DNA from 4 places in the Paenibacillus diazotrophicus genome. Region 2 is predicted to be linked to each of the others. Evidence: a T-box and tRNA genes for the amino acid it is inferred to sense, from the RefSeq annotation. Region 2 holds a T-box; the other regions hold tRNA genes.
What was found. A T-box is a leader RNA that pairs with one kind of tRNA and senses whether it is charged. The one in region 2 lies ahead of leuS (leucine--tRNA ligase), so its partner is inferred to be a tRNA-Leu.
Positions count from the first base shown of each region.

Region 1 (5,097 bases), on a different contig from region 2:
ATTTTGGTTGTCATGAAGGTCGAAATCCCCGACTTGCGTAAAATCTGCGGCAAAGCCCAGCTGTATCCGAATACATCCGGCAGCCACAAATACTTGCTCTCGATGCCGAACTCTTCCCGGAAGTAGCGTTTGCCCGCCACAATCTGGCGGACCAGTGATTCACCGGACGGGATGTTACAATCCGACTCCAGCCACATGGCTCCTTCAGCTTCCCAGCGGCCTTCCTTGATTTTGTCTGAAATCTTCCCGAACAGTTCAGGGTAATCACGTTTCAGATAGTCGTATAGTTGCGGCTGTGTCTGCAGGAACTGATATTCCGGGAACTCCTCCATCAACCGCAGTACGGTAGAGAAGGACCGGGCTATTTTCTCCCGTGTATGCTTGAGCTGCCACAGCCATGCAACATCAATATGGGTATGGCCAACGGCTGTAACCGTCACATCAAAGGTTTTGGGCATAGCATCCACAGCATGGTTCAAGCTGGCCCCGGCACGGTACAGCGACATTTCATGGGCCTCTGAACCAGGTTCAGACCAGTCAATTTCACGGAAGGCGTCGTTCAGTGCTTTTTTGAGCCATTGCTTCTCCGGCTGGTCACTGCCCAGATACCGGTACGTGTCCAGCGCCGCCTGCGACAGATAGCACAGATCATCAATCGTTTCATCCAGGTAACCAATCATCGCCTCGCTAATCCGGTGATCCTGAATAACCGCAGGGCCTCCGCCCTCAAGGCCTGACCACAGCCGGAAAACCAGCTCCACGGTCTGCCCGCTTAGCTCCGGCCCAAAGATAACCTCCCTGTGGTTGTTATCCACACCCTGATAAGGCTCCCCGTTCACAAACAGCAGGGATTCAAACCCGGAGTTATTGAAGCTCCCCGACTTGCCAAAATCAAATCTTCCGGCTATTTTGAAGCCCGGTTTACTTATAGGCATCTCGACCACCGTACGCAACCAGACATAACGGTCACGCCCGCGCCAGTGCTCCTGCAGCTTGATCTTGCCATCAAAGGTGACAGCCTCCGGATACACACCGTTAGCCCCGTCTTCATCCTCTGCGAATTCCAGTTCTTCAATCTCCAGCAGCCTGCGGTATCTGTACTTTCCAATCTCCGTCTGACGCCGGATCAGCTTTTCTTCTGTCAAAAACATTATCTTCACTCCTTGTATCCGCTTTCATACTGTCAATATAGCAAATCCCTCCCCTCAAAAACTACGTTATATTTGCTGTTATCCCCCATTTATATTGCATATATTGCTTTTCTGGATTTATAATAAGGGCATCTTACAGACTAAGGCGGCGACAGGACATGCTCGATAGCGACTTGTTGTATGAGCAAGGATATAGCGTAAGCATTAATACACCGGCTGATTCGCTGTTTTATTACTTTGATTATGACCAGCGGTCCCACGACATCAATATGGAATTTCAGCATTTTCATGATTTTTATGAGATTCATATCTTAATGGATTCCAGAGCGACCCATATGATCGAAGGGAATGCGTATGCTCTTCAGCAATATGATATCGTTCTGCTTCGTCCGCACCGTCTGCACAAGACACAATATCCGGTAGGTCCGCCCCACAAGAGACTGATCATTAACTTCGCTATGCCCAAGAATATACCTGGATTAGAAACCGCTTACAAAAATATGTTTCTCTCTTTTGAAGAGGAAGTGCCTATCTACCGTTTGAGTGGCGAGTCACGGAGAGCTGTGTTTGATCCCCTGAACTCGATCTTCACCTTATCACACGGCGCCTCCCCCCTGAATCCTGTATGGGTTCACAGTTTGTTTCAGCAATTTCTGTGTGCCCTGTACCAGCAAAGAGAGCGAAACAGCTATGTCCTGGAGGAAGTAGGGAATTCCACTATGCAAAAAATATATTCAGTTACTGCATACATCCACAGTCACTTCAGCAGCGAACTGTCTCTGGATTCGATCTCCAGGGAGTTCTACATCAGCTCTTATTATTTATCCCATCAGTTCAAGTCGGTTACCGGCTCTACACTGACCGAGTATATCCAAATGATACGTGTCCGCAATGCCCAGCAGATGTTGATCAGCACCCGGCTGAAGATTTCCGTAATCGCCGAACAGTGCGGCTTCAACAGCTTCTCCCAGTTTAACCGGGTATTCCATAAGCTGAGCGGCATATCTCCCTCCGGGTTTCGCAAGCAGCAGACCTCATCCCATTCAGCCTCAACCGCGCTGTCTTACTAGACAAAACATACCAAAAAAGCTTCTGCGCTGCCCGGATGAGCAGTACAGAAGCTTTTGTGTTGTTATGCGGTCAAGAGGACTCGAACCTCCACGATATTGCTACCACTGGCACCTGAAGCCAGCGCGTCTGCCAATTCCGCCATGACCGCAAATTAAGAAATGCAACGCAAGAAGTAATATATCATGAATCTGGTGGGAGGGCAATATTTTTTTTATGAAATGATGTTTTCATGTTCAACTACTTAGCATATGCTGCCATACAGATGAATAGTATATTAGAAAAAACTCCTCTCGTAGAAGGAAGCCTTCTACAAAAGGAGTTTTTTTCTATTAAGGCGCGTATACTTTTGCAGAAATGTGGGCTGGGCCGGTTATTGTTACATCCCCTTGGAGATCCTCCGGGTTTGAGGCAAACACTTGAATGACATGAAATCCAACAGATAAATTTGCAAGAATCGACTGGAACGAGGTGGTCATTGACAGCGGTGCTTCTTCATCGTTTGAGATAGCCCCTTGCTCAGCACTACTGACAACGACTCCATCCAAACGGATTTGAAGAGAGAGCTTGGGTTGATCCGGGGGTGTAGTAAAAACGTTTATCACCTCCCAACCTACTGTCGTATGAAGTTCTATGATGTTAGTTGCAGTCGGAACATTAATACCAAATTCTAATATCAACGTTGGGGATGCATTAATGGGAATACTCACCCCATTGTCCAGGTTTGTCTGGGAGCTTCTAGCAAATTCAACTAAGACATGTGACATTTGTTCACCTCCAATTATTTATTAATCATCATATGGCATAAATTATTAAGTGTTTGTACATTGTCCTATGAACTAAAAACTCTTACCTGTACAAGGGAGGAAGAAATGTGAAAATCATTTTTATTACTTCAGGTTTTAGAGCCATTTATTCCTTTTTCGAACAACGTGTTATAACAGCATTTCAGAATGCAGGCCACTACTGTGAAATATTTACATTAAACCATGATATAACTGCATTAAAACTCATGACACAAACCTTGCAGCCTAATCTTATTGTAGCCATGACCGGATTGAAGATCTCCAGACCCATATTGGAATTCTTGCAACAAGCTGACGTAAAGTCGGCCATTTGGATGACGGAAGATCCATATTATATGGATTGGACTTTACCGCTTATCCCTTATTTCGACTACATTTTCACCATCGACCAAGCTGCAGTAGAACAATATCAAAGACTTGGACATCCATATGTCTATCATCTTCCGCTAGGAACAGACCCGGAGGTATTTCATTCCACACCCGTCTCTGAAGAGTTTACAAGTGATATCTGTTTAGTAGGAGTACCCTATAGCAATCGAATTGAACTTATAGAATTCCTGTTAACGAGAACAGACTACCGTATCCAAATCGTCGGGAGAGGATGGGCACAACATTATAATAAATGGAAAAATCGGAATCGGAATTTACATGTAGTGAATGCCTGGGTAAAGCCCGAAACGGTTGTGAATTATTATAATGGTTCAAAAATCGTTCTAAATATCCATCGTCCTTCTGATGAGAAATACAACAAAAACCGTATCGGTGTGATTGCCAAAAGTATCAACAATCGAACCTTTGATGCTGCCAGTTGTGAAGCCTTTCAACTTATGGATTATAAGGAAGAGCTGGGGAAACATTTTGAGGAAGGCAAGGAAATGGTTTCTTTCAAAGATAAGAATGATTTACTTGAGAAGATTCATTATTATATGGCACACGGCGAGGAACGCAGACAAATGGCTATACAAGCAAGAATACGCGTGTTGACTTCACACACCTTTCAACATCGAATCGATCATTTGCTGATGAAGGTTCAATCTTAAATTGCCGTAACTACGGCGAATGTTTTGGACATCCAGCCGCTGTTGTCTCCGGATTTCCTGATTTATACCACTTCTAGCGGATAAAATCCGGAGACAGCATATGCTCCGATGCGAGCTTTCCTTCGGAAAGCTTTCGAGCGGACGCTTTCCCTCTTCCAGTTCCAAAAATCCCCACCTCCCCCCGTGACTTTGACTTCCGCCAGTCCTTCTTCATCTTCGTTTTGTGTATTCTTTTCCAACTTCCATCAACTCCTGACTATGTTTAGAAGCAAGCTGAATCAGCTGCCGCACATGTTCATCTACCAGGGAGTAAAATGCCAGCTTTCCTTCTTTGCGGTATTTAAGCGGGGATCCGATGATATTTGCCACATTAAAAACAACATGCGAATTAGATGAGACTAATTCACACGCTAAATTTAGTCTTATATCCTATTACGTTTTGATTATCAATACATAGTATGAAAGTATACAGCACTTGGGGGGCGATATTGATTGACAAGGGTTATATCACGAAGTCCATTCAATCCATTTTTACTGAAATATAATGTAATTATAAGTAAAAAATGCAGAAAGAAGGAAGGTCTTAGAATTGGAGATGAACTCACCATATTCTAATTTAAAAGAAAAATTAATTTCTCTAAAGGCTAAAGTTGGCGTAATTGGACTTGGCTATGTAGGGATGCCTTTAGCAATTGAATTATCAAAAAAAGGTTACCAAGTTTATGGAATTGATATTAATGTAGAAAAAATCAGTAGATTAAAGAACAAGGATTTCTATATTACAGGAGTAAATAAAGAAGATTTACACGAAGTGATAAACAGTAAAAAATTCATTCCTACAAATGATTTTTCAGTAATTTCATCTTTAGATTCTATTAACATTTGTGTTCCTACTCCTTTAACAAAAGATTACATCCCGGATATGTCGTATATAAAATCAGTAGTTGAAGAAATAAAACAATATATGCATAAAGAATTACTCATTATTTTAGAAAGTACTACTTATCCGGGTACAACAGAGGAATTGATCGA
Region 1 covers NZ_JBGJZN010000004.1:16,211-21,307, reverse strand. The annotation lists gene ACAN54_RS17050 (alpha-mannosidase) at 1-1,151, opposite strand, end outside; gene ACAN54_RS17045 (helix-turn-helix transcriptional regulator) at 1,310-2,221, shown strand; tRNA gene ACAN54_RS17040 (tRNA-Leu) at 2,287-2,370, opposite strand; gene ACAN54_RS17035 (hypothetical protein) at 2,552-2,986, opposite strand; gene ACAN54_RS17030 (CgeB family protein) at 3,094-4,065, shown strand; gene ACAN54_RS17025 (hypothetical protein) at 4,128-4,304, opposite strand; gene ACAN54_RS17020 (nucleotide sugar dehydrogenase) at 4,661-5,097, shown strand, end outside.
Region 1: it has a tRNA-Leu gene. The T-box ahead of leuS (leucine--tRNA ligase) is inferred to sense a tRNA for this amino acid. The anticodon was not compared.

Region 2 (5,097 bases):
GTGACCTTCTTGATTGTCTTGTGCCAGGTCCGTTTGAACTCATCGCTGCCACCGTCTGCGGTAACTTTGGTGCTGAGACTGCCGTCTTCATTCACGAACAGGCGCCATACACGGGACAGGAAGCGGTGGATACCTTCCACACCTTTTTCATTCCATGGTTTCGTCGCTTCCAGCGGCCCCATGAACATTTCATAGACACGCAGGGTATCCGCGCCATAAGCTTCTACAATTTCATCCGGGTTAATAACATTGCCGCGCGACTTGCTCATCTTCTCATTGTTATTGCCCAGAATCATGCCTTGATTCACCAGCTTATGGAATGGTTCCTTCGTATCCACCACACCGATGTCGTACAGAACCTTATGCCAGAAGCGTGCGTACAGCAGATGGAGTACCGCATGCTCGGCACCGCCGATGTACAGGTCAACGGGCAGCCATTGCTTCTGCTTCTCCGCTGAACACAGCTCCTGATCGTTCCGCGGATCAATGTAACGCAGATAGTACCAGCAGCTGCCAGCCCATTGCGGCATGGTATTGGTCTCGCGGCGTGCCTTCATGCCGGTCTCCGGATCAATCGTTTCGACCCACTCCGTCACATTGGCCAGCGGAGATTCTCCTGTGCCTGAAGGGCGGATAGAATCTACTTCCGGCAGCAGCAGCGGCAGCTGATCTACAGGGACCGTCTTCATTGTACCGTCTTCGAGGTGCAGAATCGGAATCGGTTCGCCCCAATAGCGTTGACGGCTGAAGAGCCAGTCGCGCAGGCGGTAGGTTACTTTGCCTTTGCCGCTGCCTTTTTCTTCGAGCCAGGTGATCATCTTCGCAATGGCTTCTTTATTGTCCAGACCGTTCAGGAAGTCGGAATTCACATGGGGTCCGTCCCCGCTGTAAGCCTCTTCTTCGACATTGCCGCCCTGCACAACTTCGATAATCTTCAGACCAAACTGCTTGGCGAATTCCCAGTCGCGGGTATCATGTCCCGGCACCGCCATAATCGCTCCCGTACCATAACCGGCAAGCACATAATCAGCGATCCAGATCGGCACCTGTGCACCATTCACCGGGTTGACAGCATAAGCACCCGTGAAGACACCGGATTTCTCCTTGGCCAGATCCGTACGTTCCAGGTCGCTCTTACGCGAAGCCTTCTCGCGGTATTCTGCTACAGCCGCCTTCTGTTCTTCTGTCGTAATGAGATCAACCAGCTTATGCTCCGGAGCCAGCACACAATAGCTTGCACCGAACAAGGTGTCGGGACGGGTAGTGAACACCTCCAGGCTGGCATCATGACCTTCAATCGCAAAAATCACTTCAGCTCCAGTAGACTTTCCAATCCAGTTGCGCTGCATATCCTTGATGCTTTCTTCCCAGTCCAGCTCTTCCAGATCCTCAAGCAGGCGTTCAGCATATTCGGTGATTTTCAGAATCCACTGGCGCATCGGTCTGCGGACCACTGGATGGCCTCCGCGCTCGCTTTTTCCGTCGATGACTTCTTCGTTGGCCAGAACCGTCCCCAGTGCTTCACACCAGTTGACCGATACCTCTGCCACATAGGCCAAACCGCGGTTGTACAGCTGGATGAAAATCCACTGTGTCCATTTGTAATACTCGGGATCGGTTGTACTGATCTCACGGTCCCAGTCATAGGAGAAACCCAGGGATTTGATCTGCCGGCGGAAATTATCAATGTTCTTTACTGTGATCTCGCGGGGATGTTGACCGGTATCCATCGCATACTGTTCAGCCGGAAGTCCGAAGGCATCCCAGCCCATCGGGTGCAGCACATTGTAGCCGCGCATCCGTTTGTAGCGGGAGACAATGTCTGTCGCCGTGTAGCCTTCCGGGTGGCCTACGTGCAGCCCTGCGCCTGAAGGATACGGGAACATATCCAGCGCGTAGAATTTCGGTTTGTTTGCCTCTTCAACGGTCTTGAATGTCTTGTTCTCATCCCAGAACTTCTGCCATTTCGGCTCAATGACCTGGGCACGGTAGCCTGTGGCGGCTGTAGCATTTGCTGCTTTGTTGTCGCTCATTGTATGCTCCTCCTTGGAGTGTTGCTTATCTAGTTAAAGCTGCTGCGCTTAAAAAATTTTAGGGAATGAACTCCACTACAAAAAAGTTTTGGGCTTCCGCCCGCTGTTATACTCGGATTTCTTGATTTGAACTGCGCTTCGAGGTAGAAATCCGAGAATAGCGTATGCTTCCGATGTGAGCTTTCCTGCGGAAAGCTTTCAGGCGGCCACTGACGTTGCTCCAGCTCCAAAATTTTTCTCCATTCCGTTTCCCTGTAACTTTTATAAATCCACCCGTTTGGCCTGCCGGGCAGCAAAGTCCAAGAATCCGCTCAGAATTCGCTGTTCCGCTAAACATGGTCCCAATACCCAAGTGGAAACGGCTTCGCCGTCCTTTAAGGACGGTATCCGTTTCAGCGAGAAATATAAGGATGATTTATAGCGTGAAACCTATACATCCTTATATTCGCAAAAAAACCTCCCATCCCTAGCGTATTATCGCTAGGGACGAGAGGTTTGAATTCCCGTGGTACCACCCTAGTTAGCGGCTGGATATGCTTTACCTGCCACTCACTTTGACACCCTGTAACGGGGGTGAATCGACGACGGTTCACACGCGGGCTTCAAGCTTCAGCTTGCGGCTCCTGCGGCTTAACGCCGTTACTCCGAGGTGAGTTCATTCTTCTCCGTTAACCGGCTCGCACCCTGCGCCGGCTCTCTGCAATAACGGTCTCACGAATTAATGATCCTCTTCATCGCACTGCTATACTTACTGATGGTTAATCAGTAATATTCACCACATTATATACAAAAGAAGCAGGTACAGTCAATGATTTCCCCTAATCGGCGCCAGACGGCCCTTAACCCAGCACCATTCCCCGACTTTACGTAATTGTCTCACGTTCGTTCTTACAGGTTCCTACACCGGCTTACGCCGTATATAATACGCGAGAAAATGCTGAATCACTACTTTACCGGCTGCAAAAACCGGTACCGCCAGGATCAGACCAATCATTCCGGCGACTTCACCACCCACCAGCAGCGCAAAAATAATCAGCAGCGGGTGCAGATGCAGCCGCCGTCCCACCACTTGGGGCGAAATAACGTTGCTCTCCAGCATCTGGCACAGGGTGTTAACCACTGCTACGAGCAGCACAAGGCGAAACGAGAGGGTCGAAGCCATAACAATCGCGGGCGCTGCACCGAGAAACGGGCCCATGTATGGAACGATATTGAACACTGCCACCACACAAGCAAACAGCAGTGCATAGGGCATGCCGATAATTGCATAACCGATGTACGCCAGTACCCCTATAATCAGGCAGACCAAAAACTGGCCCCGGATATAATTACCGAGCGCATCGTCAATATCTTTAAGCAGCTTCACCATGGACTTGCGGCGCGAGCGTGGCAGACAAGCAACAACGGTCCGTTCAAATACATCGAAATCCTTAAGAATGTAGAAAACCAGAAAAGGCACGATAAACGCATTGAATAGTAGACCAATGGTAGTACCAATATTATCGAGAAAATGGGAGATCCCTGCCGCCAGACGATTTTCCAGCTGAAAAAACCAGTTGTTCATGCCCATCTCGACACCAGGAGGAATCAGTCTGGTATTCATATTACGCATGAGCCCCTGTGCATGCAGAGTCATCTCCGGCAGATGCTCGTTCAATTCTTCAAGCTGCTCGATGAACATAGGAATCAGATTAATGGCAATGACAGCGAGCGAGGTCAGGAATACGGCATAGATGAGCAGTACGGCAACACTGCGCGGCATTTTTCTCCCGGCGAGCATACTCACTACGGGATTCAACACATATGAGATAATCATAGCTGCCAGAAATGGAGCAAGGATGGCCTTGAGAAAGACGAAAACTCCCATCAGCATCGGACGGAGGAGCCACACGAAATATAATATGATCAAGGCAAGCAGTACTCCGATCATCCGGCGGAACCATTTACTTTGGGACCATTGCTCCATGTTAACCCTCCTGATCGTATTCAGCCAAAGACAGGCATACGATATCAGTATGTGTGTGAGGATGGCAAAATACTCTTGTTGCCCAACAAAAATTGCTTTTTTGTTATCCCGCTTCAGAAGTTGGTATGGTGGCCTGAATCGGCATTGGTTACAATTTACATGTAAAACGCTTTCATTTCGAGGAGGGATGTTTTTATATGAAAAAGTTGAGCAAATTTTGCGGTGCAGGTCTAACTTTGCTGCTTGCCGGATTGCTGGCGGGTGCTCCGTCTGTATCGGCGGCTACTGTCTTTTATGAACCGCTAACCTACTTCAATTCCGCAACCTGGCAAAAAGCCGACGGCTATTCTAATGGCGGTATGTTTAACTGCACCTGGCGCGCTAACAATATTTCGTTTACCAGCGGAGGACAGCTTCGCCTTGCACTCACCAGTTCAAGTTACAATAAATTTGACGGGGCAGAATACCGTTCTACTAACAAGTATGGCTACGGAAAATATGAGGTCAGCATGATGCCGGCTAAGAACAGCGGAATTGTCTCCTCCTTTTTCACCTATACCGGGCCTTCTGACGGAACTCCTTGGGATGAAATAGATATTGAATTTCTGGGTAAAGACACCACCAAAGTTCAGTTCAATTATTATACTAACGGCGCTGGCGGACATGAAAAGATCGTCGATCTGGGTTTTGATGCTTCCCAAGGCTATCATACGTACGCCTTCGACTGGCAGTCAGGCTATATTAAATGGTATGTGGACGGCGTCTTGAAGCATACGGCAACCAGCAATATTCCCTCCCATGCCGGTAAAATTATGATGAACCTGTGGAACGGTACAGGTGTCGATTCCTGGCTCGGCTCCTATAACGGAGCCAATCCGCTGTACGCTTATTATGATTGGTCAAAATATACAAGCAACTAAAAGCGGGTGCTCTGCCCCGGCAGCTGCGCGGATCGCATCTGCCGGGGTTCTTTTGTTTCGATTGGAAATCCCTTATCTTCAGAATTTGTTATTCGGATTGACACATTGGTATGGCGGCTTGAGCCGGCTTTCAGTACGATAATAGCAAGACAATAATACAGGAGGAACCGTATTGAAT
Region 2 covers NZ_JBGJZN010000007.1:68,357-73,453, reverse strand. The annotation lists gene leuS (leucine--tRNA ligase) at 1-2,033, opposite strand, end outside; T-box leader at 2,513-2,777, opposite strand; gene ACAN54_RS23005 (AI-2E family transporter) at 2,932-3,999, opposite strand; gene bglS (beta-glucanase) at 4,197-4,919, shown strand.

Region 3 (5,097 bases), on a different contig from region 2:
AAGGATCACTTCGAGCGTGCGCTGGATTGCAAACATACGGAATTCGACGATCTGTATCCCTATATGATTGAACATCCTCAGTTTTTCTGGTACAAACGTTACGTCGCTTGGTCTGAACTTTTGACGATCACAAGTTTGTGTGAAGAACTGTCTTTCAACTGGAGACAGACATTCACTGATCATCAGGTAGAATATTTGGAACAACGTGTGATGTCCGCTAAAGTTCTTGACTTCTGGTTTGAGAAGAATGAAGCACTGATATAGAACTTCATACGATATAAAGATAGATCCACATGTAACTAGACCCGAATGATTACTCATTTGGGTCTTTTTCACGGATAGATCAGGCAAGAATGTATGGAAAGGAGATTTGATCTTCATGATTAGTGACGAACAGCTGGATGCTTACCGGGTTTCTGGAGAGAAGATCCGCGTTGTACGCGACGCTTTGGAGAGCAATGATGTGAAAGGTATTGTGCTCGCCTGGGACGAGTCTCAGGTGATGATACGCCGTCCCAATAAGCGGGTAGTGAAGCTTGACCGCAACTATATATTCCAGCGCTTTGCCGAACCTAGACAAGAGCCGGAGAACGTATAATTTATAAACACTAGCAAGAACAGCCCCCTCCATAGCGGAGGGGGCTGTTCTTATGATAAGTAAAGGACTTATATGGATAACGCCATCTGTTCCACAGTATCTTCCCGGGGGAGAACAGTAAGCTCAGGCGCCAGACCGAGATAGGCGCGCATGCGCAGCATCATTTCATTACGGAATCCGGGCCATGGGATATTCATCTCGCCAACATAACCCCGGCAAGAATACTCGGCTTCTACTCCCCGTTGATCCTGGCGGATAGTGGTGATCTTCAGATGATGGGAAGTAAGCTCACGGGTGACCTCCTGGAGCATAAGCGAAGTCTTCTTGGTTGCGCCGGATACCAGCTCCATATACAGCTGTGGGGTCTTGAACAATCCGCTCTTGCCGATGACCCGGCAATCGCGTTCAAATACTTTATGAATGAACGTTAGCAGCAAATAGCTTCTGACAAGGGACTTTTCGTCTTTGGTTATATCTTCTGGGATTGTTGGTGTATATAGTGGAGTTTTCTTGGTAGTCGCCATATAAATCACCTCATTTATAGTATGCGAACCTTTGTTCTCATTATACATCGTATTCACAAATAAAAGCAATATTTAACCAAAAATTTATGTATTAAAATAATTGCGGAAATATTGTTGACTTTCTCATCTTCAGATGATATGATCTATCTTGTGACTGCGCAAGAAAGTCATTAGAATATGCGGTCATGGCGGAATTGGCAGACGCGCTGGCTTCAGGTGCCAGTGATAGCAATATCGTGGAGGTTCGAGTCCTCTTGACCGCATCATGGTTTACACAAGCATCCCTTCTTTTGAAGGGATGCTTGTTTTTTTATGCCCGAATGCTCATATAATTGTTTTTTACTCTTTTCGGTTCACTGAACTTCTGATATCTTATAGAAGCCATATAATGGACGGGAAGGGTGCATATTACATGAAGATTGAAGCGTTAAGCCAGGAGAGAAGGAACGAGTTTTTGGACTTTTGCCGGAAGCACCGGCCGGATATTGATGATTCCTTTTTATATGAAGAGCAGCTTGCCGAGTTTGAACTGTCCGACGAGAACCCTACCTATGTGGCCATCAATGAGCAGGGATCGCTGGTTGCAGCCGCTTCACTGATTTTGAATGACTATAACCGGAGGGGACGGAAAGGCCAATTCCGGATTTTTCAGGCGGATACAGCTGAACATGCCATCTACCGGGAGTTGTTACAAGCTGTTCTACGGCATACGGCCGGCCTGGATAAGCTGAATATCTTCGTGCCAACAGTCAATACAAGAGAGACGCAGAATATACTGGCTGCCGGTTTTGCCGTGGAGCGTTATTCCTATTTGCTTGTACGGGATGAAGAATCTGTTCCTGATCTCAGCTTGCCTAACGGATACGACATTAAGGCTTTTCGGCCTGGAATCGATGAGCCTGTCTGGTGCGGGGTGAGAAATGCCGGATTTGCCAAACTGAAAGGCAGTGAAACACCGGCCACACCGGAAATGGTCACTCAGATGATCTCCCGCAAGAGCTACATTGAAGGCGGCCTCATGATCCTGTACCATAACGGGCTTGCTGTGGGTGTTGTCCGTGGAGCAGACGATGATTACCAAGGATCACCGATCATGAACATTGGGCCACTGGCTGTACTTCCGGAGTATCAAGGACAAGGACTGGGGAAAATTCTGCTGAGGGCGGCATTGCGGTTCGCCAAAGATCATTCCTATACGCAGACGGTATTGTGTGTAAATGCGGAAAATGATCGTGCCCAGGCACTTTATATTGGAGAGGGCTTCAAGCAGGTAGAGGCTGCGGCTTGCTTTGCCTTTGATTTGACAGCTAAAGATCAGAAATGATGAAGCGCCCGGGAGACTGGGCGTTTTACTTTTTTTAGGAAACTGACAGGATAACTAACGGGAACAGAAAGGAACATTTCAATGAAAACACTGGTCATAGTGGATGATGAGCCGTCTGTACTGAACGGTCTACGGAACTATGTGAACTGGGCAGCGCAGGGAATTGAGCTTATTGGAACAGCGGATGATGGGGATGCGGGACTCGAGCTGATCAAGGAGCTGAAACCGGATATCGTATTGACGGACGTGCAAATGCCGGCAATGGATGGAATCCGGATGGCAGCGGAGGTGCGCACCGTGCTGCCTTTCGCCAAGATTGTGTTCATTAGCGGTCATAATGACGCCGATTATTTGCGGTCTGCACTTCAAATCCATGCGGTAGATTACCTTCTGAAGCCCATACGCCGCAAAGAGCTTGCCGCTGTTATGGGCAAAGTTACAGAGTCGCTTGATGCAGAAGCCCGGGAACGAAGCCGGGTGAAAGAGATGCAGGTGAAACTGGCGCAGAGCCTGCCGCTGCTGCGCGAGAAGTTTCTTCTGTCCGTCATCAGCGACAGCATCCATCCGGCACATATCCGGGAGAAGCTGGAGTTCCTGGATTTGCCGCTGTTATCTGCAAGCGATTACATCATCATGGTTATTATGATTGATGACGTACCGCAAGTAATGGATACCCGGAGTGAACAGGACAAGCAACTGTTGTCCTATACGGTGCTGAATATTATTCAGGAATTAATCGACAAACAGATGAGGGGCATCACCTTTGAGAAGCAGCCCGGAGAATATGTAGGGATTCTGCTTACACCGGAGCTGAAGAAAGGGGATACCGATGAGACTGAGGAGACTGAGGAGCTTGAGGAGGATCAGTCCCCAGAGCAGGAGCTGCTCTTACTGGCGGAATCCATTCGCAGCAATCTGCGGCAATGGCTGAAGCTCAGCGTGACCATCGGGGTGGGCGAGGGAGTGAGCAGTCTGTCGGAGCTGCCGTCGTCCTATAAGCAGGCAAGAGGTGCGGCTGACCAGAAATGGTATCTGGGCAAAAACCGTATCCTGACTATGGATAAGCTGGAGACCGGTGATTATCTGCAGTACCGGTACGAAGCGGAGTGGGGTGAACGGGTGCTCTCGGCATTGAGATCGGGGGACTCAGAGCGGACATTGAGTGAGCTGGAGTGTATTTTTGCGCAGCTGGCCCAGAATCGCCGGCATGGTTCCCGTTACGCCCAGAACGTCAGTCTGCACCTGATCCTGCAGTCCGGGCAGGTCATGCTTGAGCTGAACGGGATGACAGAAGAGTGGGAGCAGAAGGAAATGGAGGCCTGGAAGCAGGTCATGCGCCAGGAAACGATGCGGGATTTGCTCCAGTATACCGCTGAATATCTGCAGGAGGTATGTGAGTACTCTCTTTTGAAGCGCAGTGGAAAGTCCAGTGACGTTATTGAACGGGTGCGCGTGCTGATCAGGCAGAGATATGCGGAGAATCTAAGCGCAGCCGACATCGCCGGAGGCGTATATCTCAGCCCTACCTATGTCCGGCTGCTGTTCAAGCAGGAAACTGGAGAAACCTTATTTGAATATCTAACCAAAGTGCGGATTGAACAGGCCAAAGAATTGCTGAAGAATCCACAGAATAAGTTATACGAGGTCTGTTATGCGGTGGGCTATACCGATCCCAGCCACTTTAGCAAGCTGTTCAAAAAAATGACCGGAAGTACACCAAGTGCATTCAGGGAGCTGCATAAATGAGTATGGCGTCTGAAATCATGCTGGTACAAACCGGGCAGACCGGGAGGGCTACACGATGACAAAGTTCTGGGCATATCTTACCGGTTTAAGTCAGGGGATACTTGCTGCGAGAAAATGGCTATTTGCTTATGTCCTGCTCATTCTTCTACCCGTTTCCATTATGCTGGGCTCCTTCTATCAGCGCTCCAATGACATGCTGGAGAAAGAGGTGACCCGGACGATGCAGCTTACGCTGAAGCAAGCGGGCATGAACCTGTCCTATAAGCTGAACCATATCCGCGACAGCAGCAATTCTGTTTTCATGAACCAGATTCTGTATGACAACCTGCTGCAAAAAGATAAGATAACCGACCAGCTGGGACAGATCAAGGAGCTGCGTAATCTGGCCGAAACTGCCCAGGAGAATCAGGATATTTTCCGTCTGCGGTTTTTTGCCGAAGCTTCCAGGATATATGGTGGAGACCGGATTAATCTGTATCCGTTAACGGATATGAATAAGTACCCCTGGTATGAAGCTGTGAAGGAAGCTGGCGGGGGGATTGTCTGGACGGGGATATATCCGGAAGTTTATAACGATTTTGGCGAAAAGAATATTTTCTCAGCCGCCCGCCTGCTGCGTAATCCGCGGGACTACGAGGAAATTGTCGGGATTCTGGTGATGGATATATCCGAAACCGTGGTGCAGGAGATTGTATCGGAGCTTCATTTCTCGGATCAATATACACCCTTCCTCCTGGACGGAGCCGGTAAGCTGATCTATGGAACAGATGAACCGGATCAGGGTGGGGATAGGGATGCAGAGGCAGGCTCGGGGGAAGCTGTGAATCCTCTTCCTGGAAAATTGCTTAACGAGATCGGCCATTCCGAAGAAGGCATTATCCAAAGAACTATTGGCCGCGACAACG
Region 3 covers NZ_JBGJZN010000001.1:2,252,661-2,257,757, reverse strand. The annotation lists gene ACAN54_RS10355 (hypothetical protein) at 1-264, shown strand, start outside; gene ACAN54_RS10350 (hypothetical protein) at 380-598, shown strand; gene ACAN54_RS10345 (YhjD family protein) at 667-1,122, opposite strand; tRNA gene ACAN54_RS10340 (tRNA-Leu) at 1,302-1,385, shown strand; gene ACAN54_RS10335 (GNAT family N-acetyltransferase) at 1,535-2,446, shown strand; gene ACAN54_RS10330 (response regulator transcription factor) at 2,528-4,192, shown strand; gene ACAN54_RS10325 (cache domain-containing sensor histidine kinase) at 4,248-5,097, shown strand, end outside.
Region 3: it has a tRNA-Leu gene. The T-box ahead of leuS (leucine--tRNA ligase) is inferred to sense a tRNA for this amino acid. The anticodon was not compared.

Region 4 (5,097 bases), 210 kb from region 2:
GGCCCATTCTTCACCTGAAGAATGACATTGTCCATGAAACGTCCATCCAGCGGCTGAAAATGATCATAGGCTGCCCTTGCCCGGTCCGTTGTACGGTCCCGCCAGTCCTGCTTGCAGTTATATACGAAGCAGCGCCAGATGACGATACCGCCATGCGGCTTCAACGCTTCAGCCAGCATATTGGCGCCATCGGCATGATCTCTTCCATAGGTGAATGGCCCCGGCCGGTTCTCCGAATCGGCCTTAACCAGAAAACCTCCGAAGTCAGGAATGGCTGCATATACTTCGGACGCCGTAGCATTCCACCATTCACGCACACTAGAGTCCAGCGGATCTGCCGATGACAGACCGCCGATCTCAAGGGTGCTGGCATAATTGATACTCAGGAACAGCTTGATGGCATACGCGCGGAAGATAGCGGCCAGCTCCGCCACATCTGGCAGGAATTCCGTTAACAGACGGCTCTCCACCTGATGAACATTTACATTGTTAATCGCGATGGCGTTGATTCCGCTGGAGGCCAGCAGGCGGGCATAATCCTGGATACGCTGACGATTACTGGTTACCCGGTTATCTTCATAAAATATGGATTTGCCGGCATATCCCCGCTCCACACTACCATCCATATTGTCCCACTGATTGATCATGCGCAGCTGATTGATAGGGTTCTCCACGATATTTAAATGCTGGACAGAGCCCCCCATCCCCATGATCCGAAGGAGGTGAAATACACCGTATAATATACCTGCGGAGGTGACTGCTCCGATAGCTATATTACCGGTAAGGCTATCCGTGTGTATCGCGTAGCCCTCCGCTTGGATAGTCCCCCTCACTTCTCCACTGAATACTCTATCTATCTCCGATCCATTCCCGAAGGTTCCTAGCATCACACAAGGAGTTGTCCCTATTTCCCTTGAGATGGAGACATTCCTCCCTGTGATTGCCTCTAAGCCTTGAGTCAGCTCGTTCACTGCGGATCGGATAATAACATCATCCTGCTCCACAGCCACAATATGATCATATACCGCATATTGATCTGCTTTTGCCCCCGTAGTGACTCGGCGGTACTGCAGCCAGGCCAGATATCCGCCCTCCGGGTGATGCCACACAGAATTACTCATTGATATCATCCTTCCATGACCAATATAAATTAAGACCCGGAACAAGGTTGTTCCGGGCTTTGATTCCTGATTTATTTTTCGTAAGATTGCGCTGCTTCTTTCAACTGATCAAAGGCTTTCTCCGGTGTGACCTTTCCAAAGCTAAGCTGATCCCGGACAAGAACCCAGTCTTTGTCAACAAAGTTCGTCCAGCCCCCTGCTCCGGCCGACCAGGTCTGACCATCCTTTTCAGTAGCGCGGAGGAGTCCTAATCCAACCTTATCCAGATCACTCATACTTGCTTCGAGAGCAGCGGAAATTTCCTTATTGGCCGGCAGACCGCGGAAGGTTTTCAGAGTATTTCCCGCTTCCTGATCATTCACAAACCAATTGATGAATTTTTTAGCCTCTTCTGCATGCTTGGAGGTTTTGGAGACGGACAGGTACATGGACGGTTTGAGCCATCCGCCCGCTTGTTCTGCACGCGGCATAGTGACAAGGGCATAAGCACCTGGTTTTATACTGTCCCAAGTCCCCAAGTTATTAGAGAAGCTGTACCGGAATAACACTTTGCCCGCTGCCATCAAGTCCATTTGCGGATCATTTTCCTTATCGGATGCATTTACGTCTGCTGGAGGAACCAGTCCATCCTTGCGTAGCTCTTCAAATTTCTTGGTCCATTCTAAGAAGGTAGCCTGATCCACATTGAAGTGGCCATCATCAGTGATAACTTGACCTTTACCTCTGGCATATTGGTAGGCTGAATACATAAAATAGTTGCCTGCATAGTCCAGGGTAAAATATTGTCCTCCAGGGAGCTTGGATTTGGATTCCTTGGCCAAGGCGAAGAAGTCATCCCATGTCCATCCATTAGCCGGATTCGCAATCCCGAGCTTATCCATAGCGGCTTTGTCATACACCATACCAAAGGCTACCGAACCCAGAGGAACAGCATATTGCTTGCCGTCAAGCTGGCCACCGGCCAGCAATTTCTCATCGAATTTACTTACATCAACCTCAGGTGCCAGCTCAGCTAATTGATTACGGGACATCCAGTCCGGCATCCAGCCCGGATCCAGCTGAATGATATCTGGTGCATTGTTAGCTGCAGCCTGAGTCGATAATTTGTCCAAGTAGCCATCCATACCGGAATACTCCGGCTCAAAGGTAACATTAGGATTATTCTTCGTGTACAAATCCAGTGCAGCCAGGGTTGCCTCGTGACGCGGCTGTGATCCCCACCACATAATCCGCAGCTTGACCGGTTCATTGCTTGGTGCAGCCGTTGCGGCAGAATTAGTGCCAGCAGGCTCTGCAGTCTTTTCCGCATTATTATTGGTCCCGCCACCACCGCATGCTGCCATCGTCCCAAGCACGGCTGTCATGGCCAATACTGAAAGAGAACGCTTCCATTTCAACATCTTTAACCCTCCAATTGAATCTGTATTATCTTGCTATACCGTTATACTAACAATTATAAATAGAAGTTCATATGAGAGCGATGCACGATTTGTTATAAAATCTCACGAAAAAAAGATCCAGTCGCATCCGCCGACAATGCTCTTCCCGCTCTCGTCCGAAATGCCGGTAATCCTCTCATACACGGGATTTCAGACCTTCGCTAGACTGTTATTAAACAAGAAGATTACCTCACGAAATTTGTACAGGCATCATTTCGAGCATACCGGAGACCCTGTATCTACAGAAAAAGGGGCAGTATTAGCAAAATAGTAGCAAACCGATTAAAAACAAATAAGGGTTCCAGCTCGTATGAGCTGGAACCCTTATTCTACTACTGCCGAGGACGGGGGTCGAACCCGTACGGTACTCACGTACCGCAGGATTTTAAGTCCTGTGCGTCTGCCTGTTCCGCCACCCCGGCATGATAACAGCGTTGTTAACGCGTTTTCTTACGTTTTCCCTACGCGTTTTATTCGTCCCTACGCATGGGATACGAACCGACAAACGGAATGCTACACGTTAGCAAGCGCGCTTTATTCGTTTACCGAACGAATCTGATCATACCACGCGGCCAGCCGCCATGTCAATGCGCAAATAAATACGCTTGTATGAACGTGTTTCCTGCGCTATAATACGAACATATATTCGTATTAGAACGGAGGCCTCTCAATGAACGCAGTACCCGCAGAAATCACAGAAGATGACCGCAGCCTAATAAAACCCTACGTAATCCTGCCGCTGGTGCAAGCGGCATTTGAACGGGATTCACGCGTATTCCTCACGCTACGGACACCGGACCCCTACGTTGACTGGCTTAACGCGGCCCGAGAACGGTTATCGAACGAAGCGAAGGCGGTTAGGGCGCAGGCCCATCGTCGCGGCGTAAAAATAACGGAACAGCAACGCGTAAATGGTACGCTGTTAGTTCGCTATCAGTGCCGGGGCTACTTCGGAGATATGGCGCTTGAGGACGCAGAAATTGCGGAGGAGGCAGCCGGCTTCATGCGGAGATTATTGGCGTTTGAGAACGCTGAGGTATAACGCAAAATAAGCGCAGCCCTCACGGATGTTACTCCGTAAAGACTGCGCCTCCTCACTACGTTACTTCTCGTCCGCCGGGAACGTTTTGTAAATACCGACGCCGATAATCGCATAGCTTACGATATCAACGGCCGCCTGGTATACGCCGGCTTCCGGGGCCACACCGTACTTAACGAGTAGTTGATACGCGAGCCCTGCGACCGCTGCGATAAATACCGGATTCAATAAACGCTTTTTCATTATATTACGCTCCCCTATTCGTTTTAGTTTTGATGCTTGCGGTCTTACTTTCGTTATCCCACGTGATGGCCGCGCCAAGCTTATCGGATACCTCGCGCAATGGAACGTATACGGCTCCGTCGATAAGTACGCCGTCATTCGCCTTGCATCCGTCAATGATTACGCTCGCTTTATTTACGATCACGTCTACCGCCTCCTGTTTCGGATTAATCAACGTTAAGACTGCGTCTGTCTGCGCCTGTGTCGGACATTTCCCCGCGCGAAAATCTGCGGTAGATAGTCCGAATGTCATCTCGAAATGTGGCGCGTCATATATCGATTTGAAGTCGCCGCCCCACGCAAAGCCGAGCGCCTTCGCCAGCGCGACCACTTCGTTCCAATCCGCTAGGCCGTCGCGATCTCCGTCTAACTTCGTATCCCATGATACCGTGCGCCCGTCATTCGTAAGCAGCGCGAAATCAATCGCTACGCCGAAGTTGTGATTCGAGTGGCCGCCGCGCGCATTCGTGACTACGTTACCAGGCTTCGTGCGCCCCTGCTCATATAGCGCATTTTGCTCCGCGAATGTCCGTAAACCCTGCGTAATCACGATCGGAATGCCGGCCGCGTATGAACGGTCGATGAGCGCCTCTGCCGCCGCTTTGACACACGGAAGAAGCCCGGCGAGCTTCGCAGCGGACTTCGCGCGTACTTGTTCGATTGTTAACGTCAATTATGCCGCATCCTTTCCGTGTACTACCGTTTTAATATCACGCACATCGAGCGCCAGGCTTTCGTACTGACCGGCCAGCGATTCGAAACGCTGCGTTAAACCTTCCGCTAGATTCATTAAACGGTCCTCCCGCGCGAGCGCCTCCGTATGCATCCGGTCGCGCTCGACCTTTGACTCCGCGCTAATCCGTTCCTCGCGCTGTTTGGCCTCGTCGGATATTCGCTGCATCTGCTTCCATAGCGCATAGGCAACAACCGCAGCGGCCAGCGCAAATATTCCGTTCTTGGCGACTTCCGCCCATAATACGTCCATTATGCGGATTCCCCCGTTTCCGGTGTTAATGACGCAAGGGCAACGCCGACCTCTTCGTCTAGTTTGCGTAAGACCGCTTCGTGTTGTTCTGGCGGAATTGATCCGAGGACTGCGCTGATCGTTGCGATGAGCTCAGCGGCGGGATTGGCGGTATCTATCGTACATTCGAGTAGTGCGCGTACTTTCATAGGTTAACGTCTCCTCTACGTAAAAAGAGCCCCGCCGATGATG
Region 4 covers NZ_JBGJZN010000007.1:280,014-285,110, reverse strand. The annotation lists gene ACAN54_RS24050 (alpha-glucuronidase family glycosyl hydrolase) at 1-1,121, opposite strand, end outside; gene ACAN54_RS24045 (ABC transporter substrate-binding protein) at 1,193-2,521, opposite strand; tRNA gene ACAN54_RS24040 (tRNA-Leu) at 2,897-2,982, opposite strand; gene ACAN54_RS24035 (YhjD family protein) at 3,231-3,602, shown strand; gene ACAN54_RS24030 (hypothetical protein) at 3,663-3,842, opposite strand; gene ACAN54_RS24025 (M15 family metallopeptidase) at 3,847-4,554, opposite strand; gene ACAN54_RS24020 (SPFH domain-containing protein) at 4,555-4,866, opposite strand; gene ACAN54_RS24015 (hypothetical protein) at 4,866-5,054, opposite strand.
Region 4: it has a tRNA-Leu gene. The T-box ahead of leuS (leucine--tRNA ligase) is inferred to sense a tRNA for this amino acid. The anticodon was not compared.